DNA from 3 places in the Virgibacillus ainsalahensis genome. Region 3 is predicted to be linked to each of the others. Evidence: riboswitches for the same ligand, from Rfam matches in the RefSeq annotation. Region 3 holds a riboswitch; each other region holds the start of a gene.
What was found. Region 3 has a riboswitch for S-adenosylmethionine ahead of ACZ427_RS14910 (homocysteine S-methyltransferase family protein). Riboswitches for the same ligand answer to the same signal wherever they lie in the genome.
Positions count from the first base shown of each region.

Region 1: another riboswitch for S-adenosylmethionine. It lies ahead of ACZ427_RS16070 (5-methyltetrahydropteroyltriglutamate--homocysteine S-methyltransferase); the one in region 3 lies ahead of ACZ427_RS14910 (homocysteine S-methyltransferase family protein).
Region 2: another riboswitch for S-adenosylmethionine. It lies ahead of ACZ427_RS14255 (carboxymuconolactone decarboxylase family protein); the one in region 3 lies ahead of ACZ427_RS14910 (homocysteine S-methyltransferase family protein).

Region 1 covers NZ_AP043943.1:3,262,782-3,270,995, reverse strand. Annotated here, with positions in the region: gene ACZ427_RS16085 (VWA domain-containing protein) at 1-454, shown strand, start outside; gene ACZ427_RS16080 (hypothetical protein) at 490-732, shown strand; gene ACZ427_RS16075 (fructose bisphosphate aldolase) at 796-1,689, opposite strand; gene ACZ427_RS16070 (5-methyltetrahydropteroyltriglutamate--homocysteine S-methyltransferase) at 1,857-2,960, opposite strand; SAM riboswitch class I at 3,071-3,172, opposite strand; gene ACZ427_RS16065 (SLAP domain-containing protein) at 3,283-3,666, opposite strand; gene ACZ427_RS16060 (ABC transporter ATP-binding protein) at 3,892-4,836, shown strand; gene ACZ427_RS16055 (ABC transporter permease) at 4,836-5,567, shown strand; gene ACZ427_RS16050 (ABC transporter permease) at 5,564-6,250, shown strand; gene ACZ427_RS16045 (sensor histidine kinase) at 6,280-7,377, shown strand; gene ACZ427_RS16040 (response regulator) at 7,355-7,963, shown strand; gene ACZ427_RS16035 (Maf family protein) at 8,090-8,214, opposite strand, start outside.
Region 2 covers NZ_AP043943.1:2,911,825-2,920,038, reverse strand. Annotated here, with positions in the region: partial or broken gene ACZ427_RS14270 (MBL fold metallo-hydrolase) at 1-22, opposite strand, end outside; gene ACZ427_RS14265 (DegV family protein) at 180-1,031, opposite strand; gene ACZ427_RS14260 (DUF4317 domain-containing protein) at 1,238-2,440, shown strand; SAM riboswitch class I at 2,685-2,795, shown strand; gene ACZ427_RS14255 (carboxymuconolactone decarboxylase family protein) at 3,033-3,701, shown strand; gene ACZ427_RS14250 (LLM class flavin-dependent oxidoreductase) at 3,749-5,122, shown strand; gene ACZ427_RS14245 (sodium:solute symporter family protein) at 5,183-6,694, shown strand; gene ACZ427_RS14240 (CoA-acylating methylmalonate-semialdehyde dehydrogenase) at 6,968-8,214, shown strand, end outside.
Region 3 covers NZ_AP043943.1:3,019,514-3,027,727, forward strand. Annotated here, with positions in the region: gene ACZ427_RS14875 (S1C family serine protease) at 140-1,501, shown strand; gene ACZ427_RS14880 (zinc ribbon domain-containing protein) at 1,568-1,774, opposite strand; gene ACZ427_RS14885 (TraR/DksA C4-type zinc finger protein) at 1,810-2,481, opposite strand; gene ACZ427_RS14890 (NAD(P)-dependent oxidoreductase) at 2,684-3,559, shown strand; gene ACZ427_RS14895 (hypothetical protein) at 3,581-3,886, opposite strand; gene ACZ427_RS14900 (class I SAM-dependent methyltransferase) at 3,888-4,574, opposite strand; gene ACZ427_RS14905 (cold shock domain-containing protein) at 4,746-4,943, opposite strand; SAM riboswitch class I at 5,265-5,367, shown strand; gene ACZ427_RS14910 (homocysteine S-methyltransferase family protein) at 5,518-6,567, shown strand; gene trhO (oxygen-dependent tRNA uridine(34) hydroxylase TrhO) at 6,747-7,712, shown strand; gene ACZ427_RS14920 (hypothetical protein) at 7,604-8,214, shown strand, end outside.

The DNA of each region.
Region 1 (8,214 bases), 240 kb from region 3:
TGGAACCAACCAGCTGGACGGGAAAGAAAAATCCTGTTCTACTACTGAAGAAGTGTATTCTCTAGGGGAATACAAAGAGGAAAATTTCACCGAGGCATTGCAGGCGTTTTCTCCGACCGGCTATACACCGCTTGGGCTGGCTATGGAAGAAGCAGCGGCAGACTTGGAAAACCTTAAAGGTGATGATGTTCAGAATGTCGTTTACGTAGTGAGTGACGGAAAGGAAACCTGCGGAGGTGATCCAGTCGCCGAGGCAGAGGCGATGCAGTCCTCTGATATTGGCGCCATTGTCAATATCATTGGTTTTGACATTGAGGAAGCTGAACGGGAGGCTCTGGAAGCAATCGCTGCAGCAGGACCTTCGAGGAAGAACGGAGTGCTCTTATCGATGAATGGTATGACTGGGTCAGTGAAAATGTTTCGACCAACTATGAACAGGTCAGTGAATATGTAGACCTCTCCAATGAATACTCCACGGAGGCGGTCGATTTGAACAATGAGGAAGAAAGCAGGCAGAAGGACCTGACACGGTATATGGAAGAGATTATGGAAGACGTGGATGCGATAGAAATCCGAAGCCTCCTTTCCGACCGTGCTTTGAACATGCGTCAGCATATCCGGAGTGAATTTCTCGACATGCGCCAGGAAGCTCGCGAAAAAGGCCTGGATATCAGACAGGAGGTACGGGAGCGAGGACTGGATGAGAGACAGGAATTAAGAAATATGGATTAGGGAGATGCAGAAAAAAAGGGACTTGGCCTTTCAATTCAATGCCAAGTCCCTCTTTCTATGTGATTAATTTTTATTAACAGATGCATCATAGATGGATTCAACTGCTTCTTTTAACGTTGCATTGAATTCTTCATCAGACTGATTGACATTCAGGTTTGCGCTTAACGCTCTTGAGAAGCTGGCGATTAATCCATCATTTTCTTTTAATTTTTCATTTGCTTCTTCCAGGGAATAACCGCCTGAAAGTGCAACAACTCGTACAACACGTGGATGATCGATTAATTCTTTATACGCATTTGGAGTTGTTGGGATTGATAATTTCAGCATGACATTCTGGTCTGCATTTAAATTATTCAAATGCTTCAATATCTCATCTTTTAATATTTCTTCGGATTGTTCTTTGTCTTTACTATGGATATCTACTTCCGGCTCTATAATTGGTACAAGCCCGGCTTCAATAATTTGGTTTCCTATCTCAAATTGCTGGTCAACGACTTCTTTAATTCCCCCAGTATTTGCTTCTTTAATGACTGAGCGCATTTTTGTACCAAAAATATGGCGTTCGTTCGCGCGGTTTAGTGTTTCCTTCAAGTTATCAATTGGTTTCATTTTCTGTACGCCGTTGGAGATGTCAGCCAATCCTTTGTCGACTTTTAAAAATGGTACAACACCTTTTTCTTCAGCCAGATAGTCACCAGTGTATTTGCCTTCGATTTCACGATCCATTGTTTGCTCAAATAAAATGGCTCCAAGAATATGCTCAGGATCAAAAGCAGGTGAGGTAATGATTCGTGTACGCATTGCATGTACAAGATCGAACATTTCCGTTTCATTTGAATAATCATTTTCAGAAACACCGTAACTCGCTAATGCTTTTGGAGTACTACCGCCACTTTGGTCCAGTGCTGCGATAAATCCTTTTCCGTTCTTGATTTTTTCTAATTGATTTTCCTGCATTTACTCCACTCCTTTTCAGTCGTCAGATTTTTTTCTACAAGGCAGAAGAAACTCCCACATTCTCATTGTATCACTTTACGGATGGTTGGGCTAAAAATGAGGAAGTCTAAAACCAGTTTATCCATAAGATGCCCCCCATGTCCTTTAGACAGAAGGGGAAAGGGAAATTACTTCCATATTTCTTTTGCTGTGTCGACAATATATTTTAATTTTGCCCACTGTTCATCTTCTGTTAATTTATTCCCGTGGTGAGTCGATGCAAAGCCACATTGTGGACTGATGCATAGCTGTTCAAGCGGCACATATTTAGATGCTTCTTCAATACGAGACTGAATGACTGCTTTATCCTCCAGTTCACCGGACTTGGATGTATACACACCAAGAACTACACGTGGTCCGCCGTCTGGGATATGTTTCAACGGTTCAAAGCTTCCAGAACGATCATCATCGTATTCCAGGAAGAACCCGTCCACTTTTTCTTTGGCAAAGAAGGTAGGTGCGATTTTTGCGTAGCTGCCCTCAAACGCCCATGCAGACTGATAGTTTCCACGGCATAGATGTGTTGTAATCGTTAAATCTTCCGGCTGTCCTTCCAATACTCCATTTAACACGCGTATCGCTAAATCAATACGTTCCTCACGTGATAATTCGGTGTCTGCAAAAGGGATGTCCGGTGCAGAGAGACCTGCAATATATACATCATCAAGCTGAAGATAACGGCAACCTGCATCATAGAAAGCTTTGATAGCATCACGATACGCCTGGACAACGTCTCCTGCAAAGTCTTCAATGTCGGGATAGATTTCAAAATTTGGAATACCTGCATTAAAGAGCTGGTTCGGACTTGGAATGGTTTGTTTTGCAATGGCACGATCACCAACGATTTCTTTAAAATCCTTGAACTGTTGAATATGTGGATGGTTCTCATTAAAGGATACTTTTCCGCTAATACGAACATCATATTTTTCTGTTTCCACACCAACGAAATTAAATCCGTGCTCCGGTACATATCCTTCCACACCACTTAGTTCCTCTAGGAAGTCTGTGTGCCAGAAACGGCGACGGAATTCTCCGTCTGTCACGGCACTCAAACCAACTTCAATCTGCTTATCAACAATTTTTTTAATTTCTTCTGTTTCAATTTGGTACAGTTCTTCTGTTGAAATGACTCCTGTCTCTCTGTCTTTACGTGCCTGGTGGATGCGTTCCGGTCGTAATAGACTTCCTACATGATCTGCTCGAAATGGTGCTTTTACTGTTGTCTTTGTCATTTAATCTCCCTCTTTCCCAAAAATATTTGTGAAGATAATCGAAAGCGTTTCTGCAATTAAAAAATCCCCTTCTTTATAAGAAGAGGCTTGTGGTTACGAAATGTTCGCTCTTCTTATCTTCAAGTAAATTCTGCTGGAATTGGCACAGTACTTATAATTAGTCCGCTGCCGAGGCTTCAAAGGGCCAGTCCCTCCACCTCTCTGGATAAGAATGTGTTACTTATTTAATTATTAATGTTAAAGATACAGATATTTAAACAGTATGTCAATACGAAAATTGAAAAAATTAAATAAAATCTTAGTTGATTTAGAAGCAATTGCATTATAATGGTGCTTCGATTTTACCCGGGATGTCCATATTTGCAGCTGTTTCCATTTTATCTTTTGGAAAAATAAACGCCCATGGGACACTTGTTTTTGCGGGAATCTCTAATCTTGGAATTGTAAATACATTGCTGGCAATTGTTTGGTTATGCTGGTTAAAGGTCAGGGTTTTATTTTCAAATTTAATCGTTTCATCGGTCCCATTTTGGACAAGGACACTGATTAATAGATCCCCAAGATAATTGGTCGCGTTCCATAGAGGGATGTAAGTAACTTCATCTGTTACCTGTCTCTTTGTTTCTTCAAAAACTTTTATAATCTTTTCTCTATCCTTGTCAGGAAGCGCCTGCTCCCACTTTTCTTCAAACTGGAGTTCCTGCATCGTTAACACCTCATTATTCGGTCATATTCGGGGCGAATTTCAGACTATATAGACAGTTTATATTTTTTATGACAAAACAACAAACGATAAGAATACAGACTTTGCTAACAAACCTACTCTCATTGGATGGCATAGCAGCGTTCTAATATTCAATGACAAATGTAACTATTCAAAGGACATGAAAATTATCATACTTAAAACATAATAAAAGAAAGGATGTAAAATATGACGATTGCTTCTATGCGAAATGTTGTAAAACGATACGGGTCAAATGTTGTGCTGGACTATATAGACCTGAATATACAAGAAGGGGAAATTATTGGTTTGCTTGGTCCAAACGGGGCAGGCAAAACGACATTAATTCAGACATTGATTGGAATGACGCCTTTTGAGCGCGGAGAGGTTAGTATATTCGGTCAATCCAAAAATCCCTTCTCCAATCAGAATAAAGGAAAAATAGGGCTTGTTACTCAAGAGATCACAATATTTGAAGAGTTGACGGCAAAGGAAAACTTACAATTCTTTGCAGGTGTCTATGGTCTAAAAGGAGAAGATAAGAAGATTCGAGTGGAAGAAGCATTGCGATTTGTCGGTTTGGGAGATAAATCCAAACAGACACCGGCCAAATTTTCCGGTGGTATGAAGCGAAGATTAAATATTGCGTGTGCATTGACACACAGGCCAACGTTTTTAATTATGGATGAACCAACTGTCGGTATTGATCCACAATCAAGAAATTATATTTTAGAAGCGGTGAGAAAGTTAAGGGAGAATGGTACGACAATATTATATACCACCCACTATATGGAGGAGGTTCAAGCAATTGCTTCCAGAGTGGTGATTATGGATCAGGGGCAGATTATAAAAGAAGGCACAGTAGATGAATTGATTCAAACGATTCAACACGAAGAAAAAGTAAAAATCGATGTGACCAATTCTGACAGCGTTCCAGTAAACCGCCTGGAAAAAATCACCGGAGTGAAAAAGGTTATGGTATCAGGAAGTCAGATAACTGTAATTTCTGCCTTTAATTCTGGTAATCTAGATCGAATCATCTCACTTGTGAAGGAGCACGCTGGAGTAATTGGAATCCAATCAGATAAGCCAGATTTAGAGGATGTTTTTCTGACGTTAACTGGGAAGCAGCTTAGGGATCAGGGGGGAGAATAATGAGGGTTCTTTCAACGATCAAATTTACGGCATTAAGAATGCTCAGAAACTATATTGTTTTAATCCTGCTGCTTGTAGTGCCCATTATTCTACTTTCCGTTTTTTCTTTCATTCTTTCAGGTGCTGAAACAGACGCAGGAGAACCTTATATAAATGAAAATGCAATTACGATGGTGCTTGTCTTTCAGTTATTTGGTGGTTCGGTTGTAATGAATTATATTTATATTGATTTCTTTACGGAAAACAAAAAAAGAATTTATTCTTTGCCCTTTAATCAAACCATGTATGCTTTTTCCATTATGATGTGTGGGATCATATTTTCCATTTTACTGGGTATTATTCTCATGGCCTTTTCGCAATTTGTTTTGGGGGTCACCTGGGGAAACTGGCTATGGGCGATTTATATCATTTCCCTAATGGCGATTTTATCCAGTGTTGTTTGCTTGATCTTCACATTCTCCGTGAAAAACTTTAAGGTTGCAGAACGGTTAAGTGAAGTGTATGGGGTTGGTTTTGTTGTTTTGGCGGGGTTATTTTTCCCGATGCCGGAAACCGCAGTTTTTGACTTTGTCAATACTTATGTAAATCCACTAACTTTATCGATAGAAGCGATTTATGAGATGAAGAACGCTAACGTGGCAGAAGCGTGGTTTCCAGCTAATATTCTCCTGATTGCGACGGTCATTCTCTTTATTCTAATGCTTGTTATGGGAAGGAGGAAAATAATATGACAATTTTTCATTTTGCTTTAAAAAGAAGCTTCAGTAACAAAACAAATATTGCTTTCCTCATGCTTTTTCCCGTCGCGTGTATTTTTTTCCCTGAAGGAGAATATTGGCCATTTCTTCCTTATGGTTACCAGTATTTTGGAATATTGCTTTTATTTGTCGGTATCCGTTTAGCAACCATTATGCTTGAGGATCGTTCAAAAGGAGTAGTTAAACGGTTGGCGGTAGCACCGGTTACCCATTTTCAATATTTAAGTCAAAACCTTTTAGCTTATGTTTTCATTTTAATACTTCAATGTATTATTGTTGTTTATGGTGGCGTGCTTTTTGGGCATGAACTTTATCAACCAGGCTGGCTATTACTTTTATATGTTTCTTTCAGCTTTACTTCATTAGCTATTGCGTTAGCATGGATTTCCATTTATCGTAATAAGGATACATCATTTCTAATTTATATGTCACTTATCATCTTGGTTGTTTTAGTGAGCGGCATCATTGTTCCATTGGAAATGTTTCCTGATCTGTTAAAGCGGATTGCTGTTATATTTCCTACGTACTGGCTTGTCGAAGGGCTTGATTGGATCGTTTTTGGAGAAAGTGTTTCTGAATTTCTGCTAATTAATGGCGTATTATGGCTATATACAATCGTTTTTATGATCATTGGCAGTGTAAGAAAAATTAACTAGCGTTTACTAGATAGATTAGGGTGAATGTAATGAAAGAACCGATGTTATATATAAATGTATGGCGTTTTCTGAATATCGTTTTGCTTATTCATTTATGGGTAATTGCGGATTCCACCATCCATACATTCGTCCTGATCCTTCTACTGTTAATGATGGTGAGTTTACGCTGGCGTTTTTCTTTGCCTGTCTGGACGGTTTTGTTTGATCTATTCTTTTGCTTTTTATATTTTCCTTATTCCGATATTAGTTACTTTGGACTGGCGCTGCCGCTATTCGAGCTTGTATTAAAAGGGAAATGGCTGCTATCTGTTTTGCTTTTTCTGGGTGTGTTTTTCTTATCCACATCATCAAACCTTATTTATTGGTATTTTCTCCAGGCCTACTTTTTTGGAGCCTTTTCGTACTTCATGTTAAAGAATCAGCAGAAGTTTAGGCTGGAAACGGATGAACAACGAAAATCCAGGTATGAGCTGGAGCAGATGAAAGCAGATTTATTGGAAGCTAATAAAAATGCATCACATCATGCAGAACTGATGGAAAGATACCGGATATCCAGAGAGCTTCACGATCATTTAGGGCATGATTTGACTGGTGCAGTGCTAGCACTACAAGCCCATGCGTATGTCCAGGATACAAAAGAAGCGGAGAAACTTCTCGAGGAAGTCAAACAGCGATTGGAGCGCAGTACGAAAGATTTAAGAGAGACCGTTCATAATATGACTCCAACTACATTGATTGGTGTTGAAAGCCTGGAATACATTGTGCAAAATTTTCAACTGATGGAGATCCAGTTTCAAAAATCAGGTAATATGTTACTGGTACCGGCTCATATATGGGGACTGTTAGAGTCCTGTTTAAAAGAGGGTTTAACCAATGTTGCCAGACACAGCAATGCTACAAAAGTTGGGGTAGATCTGCAGGTAACAGAATCTATTGTACGTCTGTTCATTCAGGATAATGGGACAACGGTAAAGAGTCATCAGGCAGGTGGCGGTTTAAGAAGCTTGCAAATACGGGCCAGGTCTTTAGGTGGAAGCTTATCCACCGGCAGGAAAAATGGTTTTTTCCTTGTTTGCGTAATTCCTTTAGATAAGGAGGTAACAGATGAAACTACTAATCGTGGATGATGATCCACTGGTTTGCCGGAGCTTGGAGCTATTGCTTGGCAAAGAAAAGGATTTCGATGTAATCGGTGTAGCGGGCAATGGTCAGGAAGCAATCGATTTTTGCCACAATCATCCGGATGTTATTTTAATGGATATTCAAATGCCGGTAATGGATGGGATTGAAAGTACAAAGCGAATAAAAGAACAGTGGCCAACTACTCAAATTCTCATGTTAACTACATTTCAGGATGAGAAAAATATTAGGCTGGCATTAAAAGCTGGGGCAGAGGGGTATTTATTAAAATCGTCATCCATTGAAAATATGGCCCAGCAAATAAGGGCATTAAAAGCAGGGTCAACGGTTTTGGATGCAGATGTATTAAAAACAATTATGGAACCAGACAACGAATTATTGAAAGGTTTAACAGAACGAGAAGCCGATATTGTTGATCTAATAGCACAAGGGCTTTCGAATAAAGAAATAGCTGAACAGCTCTTCCTAAGTGTCGGAACTATTAGAAATATGCTATCTGTTATTTTAGATAAACTGGAAATCCGTGATCGGACACAACTGGCCATTTATTATTGGAAGAGAAGGAGAGACTGAACCAAAAAGCAGGCAGGGTGTAACTTATGCCTTCAAAAAGAGTAATCAAAAGTCAACTATAGCAATGGATGGTGGGCTTATCTAATTACACCAAGGTTCACCTGCATTTTCGGTCGGGGAGTTAAGTTAATTTGTATGCTCCGGATAGATAGAAAATCCCTTAAGTTCCCTGACTACACTGGAAACAGGCAAGCCAACGACATTGTAGTAATCCCCAATAATTTGTTTCACAAACATAGCTCCAATACTTT
Region 2 (8,214 bases), 110 kb from region 3:
CTTCTACATTTTTGAATCCAGCTGTATACGAATAGATATATGCTTTTGGATATCCTTCATTAGTTGCAAAGATAAAGTCATTTCCTCATATGAATAAAATGATTTATTATCATTCATAATCTTATCTAGTTTTTGTTTATGTGACCGGCTGAGACCTATTTTTGCTACGCTTTTATAGCTTAAACTTCTAATCCTGCAATCCCGAAACCACCAGGTCCAGAATGAGTTGAAATCATAGCACCTGCCTGCATCCATTTTATATTAATGAAACCATGTTCTATTGCGATTTCATCCATTCGCTGCTTAATCCCTTCATCAAGACCGATAGAGTAGATTAAATAGAGTTGGTTCCGATCAATGTCGTATTGATTTAAATAGTCTCGCATAAGTTTTTCTGAAACCTTACTCATTTTTCCGCGATATTTTTTATTAGAAACAAGTTTCCCGTCGATTAATTCAATTCGAGGCTTTAATTTTAACAAAGCCCCACCGAGATAAGCCACATTACTTACACGTCCACCAGCTCTTAAAAATTCCAGGCTGCCGGGGACGAAAGCGAGTTTTGATTTAGGAATAATAGCTTTAATTTTTTCTACTAATTGATTAGGTTCCATCGTGGGTTCCTGCTCTATTAGTGTAACAGCATACATCACAATAGCGGTTAATCCACCTGTAACATTCAAAGCGTCAATGAGAAAAAGGTTGTCAAATTCTTCTGATGCAATCACTGCATTTTGAAAGGAGGAAGAGGCCTTTGACGTATAGCCATTATGAACAATGATGCAATCAGGAAAGTCTGCATTTATCTTTGTGAAAAAATTATGATATTCATGGGAATTTGTAGATGTTGTAGATGGTATATTTTTGGTACGGTCATAATAGTCATAGATTTCCTGTACGGGAAGGGAACCATCCAAATAATCCTCACCATCCATGATGACGTGCATTGGGACGACTTGAACATCATGTTCTAAAGCTAAATCTTCCGGTATATCTGCGCCACTCTCTGTCGATAAAATAATTTTTCTCATCATTTGCCCCCATTTCCATATAATCAAGCTGTTCCTGTGTCATTTTTATATACTACTATAAATATACACGAAAAGGGAAAGGGATACATGGTTTTAAAAAAATTGGGTTAGTGAGTGGAATGATGCAACTGGTATCTATGATAAAATGATAGAATGTATATAGGGAAATACAACGCACTGATTACCAATTTAGGAGTGGAACAACTTTGGACAAAAAAGATATAGCAAATATCCGTAAACAATTTAAAGTGGATAATGATTTATTGAAAATAGATGAAATTTTTAATGTGTACATCATGAAAGAATCCAGTGATATTTACCATCACCAGAGTTCGCCATTTGAAATGCTGGAGATTGATCAGAAAGAGTTGTTTATGGACAATTTTAAAAAAGTATTATCCGGTCAATTGGATGAAAAGTTATTTGAATTAAAGTTTCAGCGTGATGTGGAAAACAACAGTCAGCTCATTCTCCATCAAGGTCTTTTAAGTAATGATACAGAAGAATGGAAGGGGCATATGCTTCAGCTCGTAGAAAAAATGCTGAAGGATAAACAATACGAAATGGATATTGTTGTAACCTTTATTCGGGGAGAATATATGAAACCGATGAAGAACATGAGTGACGAGGCGGAAGAAAGTGAACGGGACAGGGTTTATTCCCATCCCTTTATTTTATGCAGTATGAACAAAACGCAGGATCCGAAAAAAGAATTACTTTTTGATTATGTCGAAAAGGAATTTAAATATAATATTGTTGTAGATCCAATTATCAATTTAAAAGCTCCCATATCAGGATTTCTATTTCCTTCTATCACGGATAATGCTGCGGATGTCAACCATGTTCTTTATTCGTCAGGGAAGAAGAATGAACTGAATTATCATTTTATAGAAGAAGTTTTAAATGCGGAAGAAATTATGACTGCTGCACAGGATAAATTAGTTTTTGAGGAAATTGTGAAAAACGTAGCTGGTGATCAAAAAATCAATACATCCACACTTTCGAATGTATACGAAGAGATTCATCGGGTCACAGAAGAACATGAAGAGGAAGATATACCGAAATTAGACTATAAAGATGTGGAACAGGTTTTAACAAGCAGTGGAATAGAAGATGTTAACACCGAAAAGGTTGAGTCCGCTTTTAAAACGGTGATTGATGATGAACGTTATGAGTTTAAAGCAAACAACATTGTACCGAAATATACTTCAAAATCTATCAAAATAGAGACGAAAATAGCGAATATCTCCATAAGTCCACAAGACTTAAGCCATGTCCGTCAAGTTCATTTCAATGGAAAACGTTTCTTGATGATGGAAGTGGAAGAAAACACGGTGATTGAAGGCTTTGAAATGATTCCGGAAGCTTTAATTCAACAAGCGCCGGAGGACAATGATACATCGGAGTAGAATGGGAAATATAACGCACTGTTATACTGATTGTAGTGCCAACACTATATTGTGGTTATATCATTTTTGTTAGATAAATTAGTGTAAAGTCAGGGTTTTCGCTATACTTCTAATATATTTCACTGTTTTCTTAGAGAAACTCTTGGTTTAACTGCTGAAAAAACAAAAACTTCACTTGACAGTTTTACTAGTATCCGATAAGATGTGAAGAAATCTTAAAAATTTAAAAATTAAATAAAGCAATTCCTTATCAAGAGTCGGGGGAGGAACTGGTCCTGTGATCCCGCAGCAACCGTTACTTGAAATACAGTAAAACGGTGCTAATTCCAGCAAGCATCCGCTTGAAAGATGAGTAAGTGTGTAAAGAAATTTAACCTCTTCCTCATCGGGAGAGGTTTTTTTCATTCTAATTGGAATAGATAGGAATCAATTACTGGGTATAATATTGTTTGAAAACCAAGTAATTTCATAAGGTAAGTTTAATTAATTTTAGGGAGGTGGTTAAAAAAGCAATAAATTACCTTCATGACCTGTCTATTAATTTATCACACATTACACATTACAAACCAAAATTAAAAATTTATGAGGAGAGATTACATTGACAAAGACTGATAGCTTGTACAAAAAATCGTATTTTAACCGGATTACTGAATTAAAGGAATATGCTCCAGAAGTATTTCAATCCTTTTTTGCATTTAATGACAAGGCATTGGCAAAAGGGAATTTGTCCGTAAAATCGAAGGAATTAATTGCCGTGGCGGTGGCACACATAACTGGCTGCCCGTACTGTATTGATTTACATGTGGGTAATGCAAAGAAAAATGATGCTGATAAAGAGGAAGTGGCGGAAGCTATTTTTGTGGCAATAGCATTAAAGGCAGGATCGGCAGCCGCACACTGTGTGAACGCCCTGAATGCATTTGACGGGCAAGGTGATGATGAGCTTTATAAAGCATCCTATTTCAACAGACTTAAGGAATTTGGTGAACTCAATGGTGATACATTCAAGGCATTTGCGGGATTTGATCAAAAGGCCATCAAGGCAGGTAAACTGACAGAAAAGGAAAAAGAGTTAATTGCAGTGGCGTCAGCACATACAACAGGGTGCGCTTATTGTATTGACTTGCATACGAAAAATGCTAAGAAAACAGGAGCAACTCTAGAGGAAATTTCTGAAGCTATTTTTGTAGCGGTAGCTTTAAAAGCAGGATCAGCAATTGCACATAGTGTGAATGCATTAAATGCTTACGACGAGGCTTAAGTCGTAAGCAAAGACCACTTAAAAACAAGGGAAAAGGAGTTCTAACAATGACAAAACAAATTCACTTAAATGGATTTATTCAAAATTCACCTTCCCCACACTCCACGGGATTGTGGAAACATGAAAAAGATCAGGGGACAAATCATAACCGACTGTCTTATTGGACGGAAACAGCAAAAGTTTTAGAACGCGGGAAATTTGATGCAATGTTTATCGCCGATGTTCTAGGGACGTACAGTGTATATGGGAATAGTCATGAAGCAGCTGCTCAACATGCTGTCCAACTTCCAGCCCATGATCCGCTGATCCCAATTTCCGCAATGGCCGCGGTAACTGAAAATCTTGGCTTTGCGCCAACGATTTCCGCTACATATGCGCAACCATACGCACTTGCGAGACAATTATCAACACTTGATCATTTAACGGAGGGAAGGGTTGCATGGAATGTGGTGACATCTTATCTCGAAAGCGAAGCAGTTAATCTCGGGCTTTCCGGTCGTCTTCCAAAGGAACTCCGTTATGACCGTGCCGATGAGTTCCTCGAGGTCGTCTATAAACTCTGGGAACACAGCTGGGATGATGATGCGGTTGTTCATGATCGAGAAAATGATACATTTGCACATCCTGATAAGGTTCGATTGATTAATCATGAAGGCGAATTCTTTAATGTACCGGGTCCGCATTTGGCCGAACCTTCGCCCCAACGTACTCCGGTTTTATTTCAGGCAGGAGCTTCACCAAAAGGACGCGACTTTGCGGCTAAACATGCCGAGGCTGTCTTTACCAAAAATCATTCGCTGGACGCATTAAAAGCCTATGTTGCAGACATCCGGAAGCGAACACAGGAACAGGGCAGAAACTCGGAGGATGTACTCATTTTTCCAATGATCCTGCCAATCATCGGGGCAACGGAAGAAGAAGCGTATGCGAAATATAGAGATTTGACCAACCATGTCAGCTATGAAGGAACAGCTTCTCTTCTTTCCGGTCACACGGGAATTGATTTTTCCAAATACGATCCAGATCAGTATATTGAAGATATAGAAACAGAAGCGGTTCAGGGAAATCTGGATATGTATACGAAAGATCCTAATAAAAAATGGACACTGCGGGAGGCCGTCAAAAATCACGGGCTTGGTAATGGCACCGTGAAGTTTATCGGTACACCCGAACAAATTGCGGATCGAATCGAGGAATGGGCTGTGGAAGGTGATGTTGATGGGTTTAATATCGCACAGACCTACTCACCGGATACATTTCGAGAGTTTGTGGATTTAGTTGTACCTGAGCTGCAGAGACGTGGCATTTACCGGACGGAATATGAAGGAAAGACGCTAAGGGAAAATATGTTTGGGAAAGGGCGTGCCCATTTGTCTGATAATCACCCAGCGAGAAAGTTTGCTGCCATTCAGTCGAAATAAGGGGGGCGAGTTGCCCCCCTGTACGAATGAACGAAAAAGTATACGTAAAGGAGGTCAGAAATGAGTACAATTACGCTGTATACATGGATTGGTTTTGCAATATTTCTTATTGTTATGCTTGTTCTTGGTTTCGTAAGTGCCAGAAAAACGAAGAGTGTCAGCGACTTTGCTACTGGTGGGGGAAACTTGGGGCCATATGTGCTCGGTCTATCCTTTGCTGCAACCTATTTAAGTGCCGCAACTTTTCTCGGCTATCCGGGCTGGACCCATGACTGGGGGTTATCCAATCTTTGGCTGTTTTTGGCTATGATTGGGGGCGGACCGATAGGGGTGTTGATGGTAGCCAAAAAGGTAAGAAAGCTGAATACGGAACAAAAATCACTTTCCCTACCGGACTGGCTCGGTGATTTTTATAATAGTGATATTTTAAGAGTGGGGACAGGACTGATTCTGCTTTTCAATATTTTTTATATAGCTGCCCAGTTTGTGGCGGGCGCACGAATTTTTGAGTATCTTCTAGGAATGTCATATACAAACGGATTAATATTCATTACAGCAATTGTTGTTCTTTATGTGTTTGCAGGTGGAGCATTTGCTGATATCTATACGGATGCCATCCAGGCGGTCATGATGGCGATTGCTGGTCTTGCTATATTTATTTCTGGGATTGTCATTTTTTGGGAGGGAGGTATAACTGCGACATTTACCGGCATTGTGGATGACCTCAGCGCCCAAAATGGAAATTTAGTGGAGGTATTTAATCCTGAGTCAGCTCATTTTTATTCCATTGGTGCAATCTCCGGTGCCATTATTATTCAATGGGCCTTTGCCTCCGCGCCGCATTTGTTTAATAAAGTGCTTGGTCTGAAAAATGAAAAGGATTTAGGAAAAATGATTGTGACCTATGTTATCACTGCTGCTTTCTGTCTACTTGTGCTATTTGGGGGGCTATATAGCAGAATGGCACTTGGTGATAATGTGGTGGAAGCTGACCTGGCATTAATGGAATATGCAGTTTGGGCTTTTCCTGCGATTATAGTAGCAATCTTTGGTGTGGTGATTCTTGCGGCGGCCATGTCAACAACAGATGGAATATTCGTGTCCATTTCGACCGTATTTGCCAATGATATTTTTCTGAAATACCTTGTTAAAAGAGGAATTATCAATATAAGTGATGAAAAAGCACAGAAAATGTCCCTGCAAATCAGTCGTTTGGCAGTTCCACTGGTAGGTTTAGCTGCATTTTTAATTGTGCTGCACCCGCCTGCTTATATGGGAGATGTCATGTGGATAGGGATTTCAGGCGTAGCTGCGGGAACGATGGGCCCTATTTTATATGCTATTTATAGCAAGAAGAAAGCTCCTGCAAGAGCTGCAGAACTGTCGATGACTATCGGTTTGCTTTCCTATCTGATTATCTACTTTACTGGTATCGTCCCAAGTACGATGTCGGCAGGAGCACTGGCTACTTTTATTGGTATTGCAACGATTGTGATTTTGGCACGAATACTGAAGAACCCTCAAGTTACTGAAGGGGAAAAAATAGAAAAAAATCAAACGCAGGCAAATTAGGGAAAGGGTGAGTTGTGATGTTTGTTAATCCAATGCTTTCCGTATGGTTGTATGGATTTATCACTAGTCTTATTATTATCGGTTTCTCACTTTGGAAATGGTATTTCGGCAAGTAGAAGGAGAAAGCAATGCAAAAGGAGTCAAGTTAGATTTAACACCATAAGGGTTTTTCATTAAAGGTTGGAATTTTAGGAATAGGTAGGTTACTTTGATAACTAATCTATTAATTTGGCGTATAATGATGGAGAAATGTAGAAAGTTGGAGGTTATACGATGACGAAAACGAAAATCGAAACATTGAAGAATTACATAGCTGGAGAGTGGATTGAAGCAGAATCGGACAGGACAGAGGAAGTCTTTAACCCGGCGACTGGAGAATTGATTGCATATGTACCTATTTCCTCCCAGGGAGATGTGGATCAAGCCGTGGAGAAAGCTGCTACAGCTTTTCATGAATGGAAGGAAGTTCCAGTACCGAAACGGGCGCGTATTTTATTTAAGTATCAACAATTGCTTGTGGACCACTGGGATGAACTGGCGGAAATTGTAACAATTGAAAATGGAAAAAGTTTTAATGAAGCAAAGGGGGAGGTGCAGCGTGGAATTGAAAATGTGGAATTTGCTGCAGGCGCACCTTCCCTAATGATGGGCGAACAGCTTCCTTCAATTGCAGAGGGATTGGAATCTGGCGTGTATCGCTACCCAATCGGCGTCATTGGTGGAATTACGCCGTTTAATTTTCCAATGATGGTCCCGGCATGGATGTTTCCCATGGCCATTGTCACTGGTAATACATTTATATTGAAACCATCGGAGCGCACACCTTTATTGGCAAATCGATTGGCTGAGTTGTTGGAGGAAGCAGGATTGCCAAAAGGGGTATTCAATATTGTGCATGGGGCACATGATGTAGTTAATGGTTTATTGGATCATCAAGGTATATCGGCAATCTCCTTTGTTGGTTCCCAGCCGGTTGCCGAATATGTTTATAAACGAGGGACTGCCAACTTGAAGCGTGTGCAGGCACTTGCCGGAGCAAAAAATCACTCGATTGTGTTAAAAGACGCTAATATGGAAAATGCAACCACACAAATTCTAAATGCAGCATTTGGCTCGGCGGGTGAACGTTGCATGGCTGCGTCAGTTGTTGCTGTCGAGGATACGGTCGCAGATGAATTCATATCTTTGTTACATCAAAAAGCCGATGAAATCAAAATCGGCAACGGATTGGATGAAGGAGTATTTCTCGGTCCCGTAATTCGTGAGAGTCATAAAGAACGAACCCTTAATTACATTGAAACTGGAGAAAAAGAGGGAGCTAAGTTGGTGCGCGATGGTAGGAAAGATGAGAACGCCAAAAGGGAAGGCTATTTTGTCGGACCGACGATTTTTGATCAAGTGAATAGTAAAATGAAAATCTGGCAGGATGAGATTTTTGCCCCTATCTTATCAATTGTCAGGGTGAAAGATCTGGATGGAGCAATTACATTAACAAATAAATCTCCTTTTGCAAATGGCGC
Region 3 (8,214 bases):
GGCTCATCACCTCACCTGTTATTCATTTACATTTTAACATAATTTTTTTACACATTTTTTCCACAATTGTTCCAAATCTCTCCCAATACAACTTTATATAATAAAACTACAGCAAAGCAAACGAAAGGATGATTAACCAGTGAGTGACAACAAAGATAACAATTTATATAACAATAATGAAAATCATGAGGTGGAATATAACGCAATGAATGATGATAATTCAGTAAATCAGTCACAAGATGAGGAGGAAAACTCTGAAACGGCGGAGCAGCCAGCTGGAAAAAATACCGCTTCCACTAATTCACCTCCAAATAAGCCATCAAAAAATAGTAAGACTGGTGTCAGTGCCTTGGCAGGTGGCCTTATTGGCGGAATAATCTCTGCAGTTGCCGTGGTTATGCTAGTCGCCTACAATATTATACCGATTGATAATATTGATAATTCAACTGAAACTAACCAGACATCAGGGGAAGAAGACACAGGTTCTCAAGTTGTTGAAACAATGTCCACAAATAATGCCGACATTGCGTCCAATATCAGTGAAACCTCTGAAGCGGTAGTAGGTGTTACCAATCTTCAGCAGCAGAGTGTATGGACAGAAAGCCAAGCAGCCGGATCCGGGTCCGGAATTATCTATAAAAAAGCGGATGGTAAAGCATATGTAGTAACAAACCAACATGTAGTCGCAGATGCCGAGGAAGTGGAAGTCGTTTTAAATGATGATGAACAAATTAAGGCAACAGTTTTGGGAACAGATGAATTAACAGATTTAGCTGTTCTGGAAATTAACGGTGAGAACATAGATACTGTAGCAAACCTTGGATCGTCAGCCGATTTACAAGTCGGTGAATCTGTAATGGCTGTTGGAAATCCATTAGGTATGGAATTTGCCAACTCGGTAACACAGGGAATTATCAGTGGACTCAATCGATCCGTCAGTGTTGATACAAATAGCGATGGACAGCCCGATTGGGTGACAGAAGTAATCCAGACAGATGCAGCTATTAACCCTGGTAATAGCGGTGGTGCATTAGTCAATGCAGAAGGTGAAGTCATTGGGATTAACTCAATGAAGGTAGCACGACAGGAAGTGGAAGGAATCGGTTTCGCCATTCCAATTGATGAGGCGCTGCCAATTATAGAAGATTTGGAAACAAATGGTGAAATCGTAAGACCACTTATCGGAATATCAACTGCGTCATTAAATCAAGTTCCCCCACAGGTTCAATATGAAATCAACTTACCGAAAGAAGTGGAAGGTGGAATGGTTATCGCCCAAGTTGAATCAGGATCAGCAGCAGATGAAGCAAATTTACAACAATTTGATGTAATTACAAAAATAAACGGAAATGAAGTTACATCTATTTTGGAATTAAGACAATTTCTATATTCTGAAGCATCAATTGGCGAAGAAGTAGAAATCGAATACTACCGCGACGGCAGCCAGGAGACTACAAACTTAGAATTGCAGGCGCAAGAGCAGGAACAGCCCCAGGCATAAACACAAACGATTATTTAAGAAAGACTCCTTCAAAGCACAATTGCTTCTGTGAAGGAGTCTTTCTGTTTAACCGAAAAACAAATCAAAAATATTACTCCCGGAAGAGCTTTGCTTATTGTAAAATTCACTGTATCCACAGTCCTTACAAAATACAACGATAAATTGATTCTTTTGGACATCAAACATTTTTGATAACCCAGTTCCGGTCATCGCCACTTCTTTGGTATCTGCATTAGTGCTTCCACATTTTAAGCATCCTTTATTTTCATTCAATCCAATCACTCCCTTATTAAGTGATACGGAGTGAACTAGTCAAAAGATTCATCTTCATACTTATTATGGTTCGGTGTTACACCATTATATTTACCATCAATATCTGACGACAAAAAGCCTTCCACATCTTCAACATCACCGACATTCTCATCACTGTTTGGATACATCTCATCATAATTATCTCGATCCCCATAAAAGTCAGATGGTGATTCGGATGTCCCATACCGGCTTACTTCCTGCCAGGTATCTTCCGCATCATACCCCACCTGATTTTCATCGGTAACTTCATCCGGATTAATGTTGGGGCTGAATACTTCTTCTTCAACTGTACGGCTACTCTCGAATATATTATTGCTCGCATGTTCAACACATCGATCTGTCGTAGGGACAGCAACTAATCGATCGAAAGGTATGTCCTGCCCACATTTAGAGCAGATTCCATAGGTCCCTTCTGCGATTGCATGCAGTGCTTCATTTATTTCTTCCAATTCCTTTTCGGCATGATCGTTTAATGCAATATCCTTTTCTCTTTCATACAGCTCTGTACCATGATCACCCGGGTGATTATCGTAGTTTGACAGTTCCCCCATTGATTCTTTTACCAGTTCAAGCGTTGTGCCAAAATGATCTTGCACATGATCAATTAATTCTGTTTGTCTCTCCATTAATGCAGCTTTACATTGTGCTATTTGATCGGCTGTGATCATTATGATCATCCTCCAAAAGTTTTAAAATGTACTAATCATACTATGTGTAAAAGCTGTATAATGATTCTTTAATGAAGCTCCCAAATCATGTCAATATGGGGAATGTCATCCTTTTTTCATTTTTAAGAGGAACCTCAAAACAAGGAATTTGCTTATGCTTTGTCGAAGAATGTAGTGAGAGAAGATAAAGGAGGATTTAATAATGCTGGCAGGTAATACAACAATCGGATTTATCGGAACCGGAGTAATGGGAAAAAGCATGGCGGCAAATTTGCAGAATGCTGGTTATTCAATCTCTGTTTATACCCGGACAAAAGGAAAAGCCGAGGAGCTTTTAACAAATGGCGCAGTGTGGAAAAGCACGGTTACAGAACTCACGCAATCGTCTGACGTAATTATTACAATGGTCGGCTACCCAGCAGATGTAGAGGAAATCTATTTTGGAAAGAACGGAATTTTAGAAAACGCGAAGGCAGAAACCTATGTAATTGACATGACTACATCAAAGCCAGCCTTAGCAATCAACATATATAATCAGGCAAAGCAAAAAAATATCCATGTATTGGATGCACCTGTTTCCGGTGGGGACGTCGGGGCTAAAAATGGCACATTAGCGATTATGGTAGGCGGAGAGCAGGACGTATATGACAAAGTCAAACCCATATTCGACATTATTGGTGAGAATATAATTTTACAAGGCGAAGCAGGCGCTGGACAACATACAAAATTAGCAAACCAGATTACGATTGCCTCTAACATGATCGGTGTTTGTGAAGCAATTTCCTATTCCAGGAAAGCAGGATTAGAACCAGAGCGTGTATTGGAAAGTATTACAACAGGAGCTGCAGGGAGCTTTTCATTGTCAAAACTCGGCCCCCGTATGCTAAAAGACGATTATGCTCCCGGATTTTATGTGAAGCATTTTATTAAGGACATGACGATAGCTCTTGAATCTGCACAGGAGATGGGTCTATCAACGCCAGGCCTCTCACTTTCATTAGATCTTTACAAAGAACTTGCTGAAAAAGGTGAAAATGATAGTGGTACACAAGCATTGATTAAACTTTTTGAGCAGTAGTAAAAAGGGAAACGGGAAAAATCATTCCTTCTTTTCCCGTTTCTCTATTTCATATTGTACCGTAAATGCGAGATCATCATTCCCAAAAAGCTGTAGGACATTCAACACTGTCTGATCTGGCATTTCATCGGATTCTTTTTTGGAAACCGTAAGCTCGAGCATTTCTCTCAACGCATTGTTCTTCGATTGACCAGGATATGTTTGTTCGTACAATGCCACTGGTTCAAGATTATTATTAATACACCACTGTGCATAAACCAAAATCATCATTCTTTCATCATTTTGATAACTTTCGATGACCTGTTTTTCCATTCCTTTCTTATCCATTCTATTCACAACCTTTTCGCAACATAAAAATCCACATAAATGTCAAAGCCTGTCTTAATTGCTCGGAGAGACTGCTATATTGACTTTCACTGAGATTTTCTTTATATACCCCAAACCCATCAACATACTTAAGATGTTCCTCTGCCGCAAGTTTTTGGAATTCCCATGGCATCATTGTATTGCAAATTGCCTTTTCGCCATGAAGTCGTGGGTAGCTGTTTACCCTTGGACCAGCTGTCGGTCCTAATATTCCAACACAAATGAACCCATTATCATTGACCACACGTTTCAGTTCTTTTAAAGCTTCAGCAGGAGAAGCCGTCCATTCCAATACATTGATTGCCATTATACCATCGAAGCTATTGTCTTCATAAGGCAGGTCACTCACATCCCCCTGCGTAAACTGAATCGGTTCTTTCACTGTCCGTTCATTCGCCAGTGCAATCATCTCACTGGATAGATCCATCCCGGATGCATGGTATCCTGCTTCATGCAATTTATAGGTACCATAGCCATCCCCACAGCCAATATCAAGGACTTCACATCCCGTTTTCATATGCTTTTGGACAAAAGGAATAATATCTTTTCTGCTTCCATTATCCCACATATTCCTGCTTCGTTCATTCCAAGAAACAGCCCGATTATCCCATTGTTCTTCAGCTTCCTTTTTCCAGTTAAATAAAACCATGCGCGCACCCCTTTACAATACTTTAGTAATTATATTCGATATAGCAGGCGGAATTCCTTTATATACATATATGTCATGTCAGCTAATTGATACGCTGCCAAAATTATGTACGTTCATATATGCAAAAAAGGCCTATCTCAAAAAATGAGATAAGCCTCCTAAAATACTCTATTATAGACGAACTACATTAGCTGCTTGTGGTCCGCGGTTACCTTCAACGATTTCAAATTCTACGTCTTGACCTTCTTCAAGTGTTTTGAAACCTTCAGCCTGAATAGCTGAGAAGTGTACGAATACATCGTCTCCATCTTCACGCTCGATGAAGCCAAAACCTTTTTCTGCATTAAACCATTTTACTTTACCAGTCATCTAAATGACCTCCCTATACAAATATCGTGCAAAGTATAATTGAATCATAAATACTTTTACACCACTTGTTAAAGAGATCGTAAAGTATTATTCAAACTTCAATTTCCTTTTGCTACTTTTAACTTTACCTCTTTCTAAAATAAAATGCAAGCGTTTAGCAAATTATTTTCAAATTAAAATACATCCCTCATCAATTGCATAATTCCAATATATACATAGGTTCTTCATTAAAATCAAAAAACTTTTAAAATATTCAATTTTCCCGTTGACAATTGGTATAATTGCATGTATATTTTAGCTTAATAAAATATTAAAGAAATTTTCTTATCCAGAGAGGTGGAGGGACTGGCCCTTAGATACCTCGGCAACAGACTCGTCTTGAGCACTGTGCCAATTCCAGAAGCGTAATGCTTGAAGATAAGATGGGAACAGTCACAGGCAAACCTCTTCTTATTTTCAAGAAGAGGTTTTTTTGTGTTTTAGGAAAGTATAAAACTTTCCTGTTGGATAAATGCAGCGAAAGACCAAATCTGCATGCTTGCCACTTCAGAAAAAATTAGGAGGAGGAAAAAGAATGAAACGTACGCTGGAAGATCGTTTAAAAGACGGAACTGTAATTGTGGGAGAAGGTTATTTATTTGAATTGGAACGCAGGGGATATTTACAGGCAGGATCATTCGTGCCTGAAGTAGCATTAGATAACCCTGAAGCACTTAAGCAAACGTATAGGGATTATATGAATGCCGGATCTGATGTTGTATTAGCTTTTACGTATAACGCACATAGAGAAAAAATGCGTATCATCGGTAAGGAAGAGTTATTAGAACCGTTGAACAGAGAAGCCATCCGTTTAGCGAAAGAAGTAGCAAAAGAAAACAAAGTGGAAGAAGCACTGGTTGCCGGGAATATATCAAACACTAATATATTTGATTCAAATGACAATGAATCAAAAAAGAAAGTACGAAATATGTTTGCTGAAATGGTGAAATGGTGTAAGGAGGAAGAAGTCGATTTCATTAATGGAGAAACCTTTTATTACCATGAAGAAGCTGAAATCGCCTTAGAAGAAATTTTAAAGCAGGATTTGCCTGCTGTAATCACATTAGGCTTAATGGGAGAAAACGTTCTAAGAGATGGATATACGGTCGAAGAATCCTGTAAAATACTTTCTGAAAAAGGTGCACTGGTTGTTGGAATGAATTGTTTTCGTGGCCCTCGGACGATGCAGCCCTACATAGCTGATATACGAAATCACGTAGATGGCTATGTCGGTGCACTGCCGATTCCGTATCGCACAACTGAAGAAAATCCGACATTTTTTAATTTGCCTGATGGAGGATGCAGCTGTCATTTACCTTTGGAGACAACTTTTCCCACCGCTTTAGACCCGCTTTATCACAATCGATATGAATTGGCTGAATGGGCAAAGGAAGCTAAGAACATCGGGGTTAATTATATCGGGTTATGCTGTGGTGCTTCCCCGGCAATGCTGCGTGCAGTAGCAGAAGCTGCAGGGGTTGAAACGCCAAATTCGAAATACTCCCCGGATATGGAGAAACATTTCTTGTTTGGAAAAGACGAAACGCTGAAGAAGCATAATTTACAATATCGATCGAAAGCTTAATTTCATTTATTAATAGTAACTTCATTGAGATACACCAGGGGAATATTACACGTTAAAAGAGAGGTTGGAAAAAAAGACAAAAACGTGATAAAATATCTTCTTGCAAGATTATAAAATTGAATACGACTACCATACGTTCTATATCTTGCAAATATATGAATGAATAGGTGGTAAAGAAAATGGAAGATAATTATCAGGTTTTATTGTACTACAACTATGTACAAATTGAAGATCCCGAAAGCTATGCAGCTGAACATCTTCAATTTTGCAAGGACTTAGAATTGAAGGGTCGAATTTTAGTAGCTCAGGAAGGTATCAATGGCACAGTTTCCGGGACCGTTGAGCAAACTGAAAAATACATGGAAGCAATGCATCAGGATCCACGCTTTGCTGATATGACATTTAAAATTGACGCACACGATGGCCATGCTTTCAAGAAAATGCATGTACGTCCAAGAAATGAATTAGTAACACTTCGCCTGGAAGATGATATTAATCCACACAAAACTACAGGACAGTATCTGGAGCCAAAGGAATTCTTCGAGGCAATGCAGGATGAGGATACAATTGTCCTTGATGCCCGCAATGATTATGAATACGATCTGGGACATTTCCGTGGTGCAATACGTCCGGATATTGAGACATTCCGCGAGTTACCGCAATGGGTGCAGGAAAACAAACATCTGATTGAAGGCAAGAAGATTCTAACCTACTGTACAGGTGGTATCCGTTGTGAAAAATTCTCTGGCTGGTTAGTTAAAGAAGGCTTTGAAGATGTCGCCCAGCTACATGGGGGAATCGTAACATATGGTAAAGATCCTGAAGTTCAAGGGGAATTATGGGATGGCAGATGCTATGTATTTGACGAGCGTATCTCTGTACCAATCAATCAAAAAGACCACGTTGTAGTCGGCGTAGACTATTTTGATGGTGAACTTTGTGAACGCTATGTAAATTGTGCCAACCCTGATTGTAATAAACAGATTATCAGCTCAGAAGAAAATGAGCATAAATATATGCGCGGTTGTACACATGAATGCCGTGTCAGTCCACGAAACATGTATGTAAAAGAACATGGATTATCACAGGAAGAAGTAGAGCGCAGACTCGAAAATCTTGGAGAAACATTGAAACAGGAAGCATAATAAAAAGACGACCTTGGCGGGTCGTCTTTTTATTTTCATTAAGGGGGATTGATGGCGATGTTTATGCTGATTCGGGTGATGATACGAAGGCTGAGGGCGATGTTTGTGCTGATTCAGGCGACGTGATGCCTGAGGTGATGTTCATGCTGATTAGGGTGATGACACGATTGCTGGAGGCGATGATTGCGCACATTCGGGCGATGACGCGTTTGCTGCTGGCGATGTTTGCGCACATTCGGCTGATGACGCGATTGCTGCTGGCGATGTTTGTGCTGATTCGGGTGATGACGCGAAGGCTGGAGGCGATGTTCATGCACATTCGGGTGATGACGCGATTGCTGCTGGCGATGTTCATGCACATTCGGCTGATGACACGATTGCTGCTGGTGATGTTCATGCACATTCGGGCGATGACGCGATTGCTGCTGGTGATGTTTGTGCTGATTCGGGCGATGACGCGAAGGCTGGAGGCGATGTTCATGCACATTCGGCTGATGACACG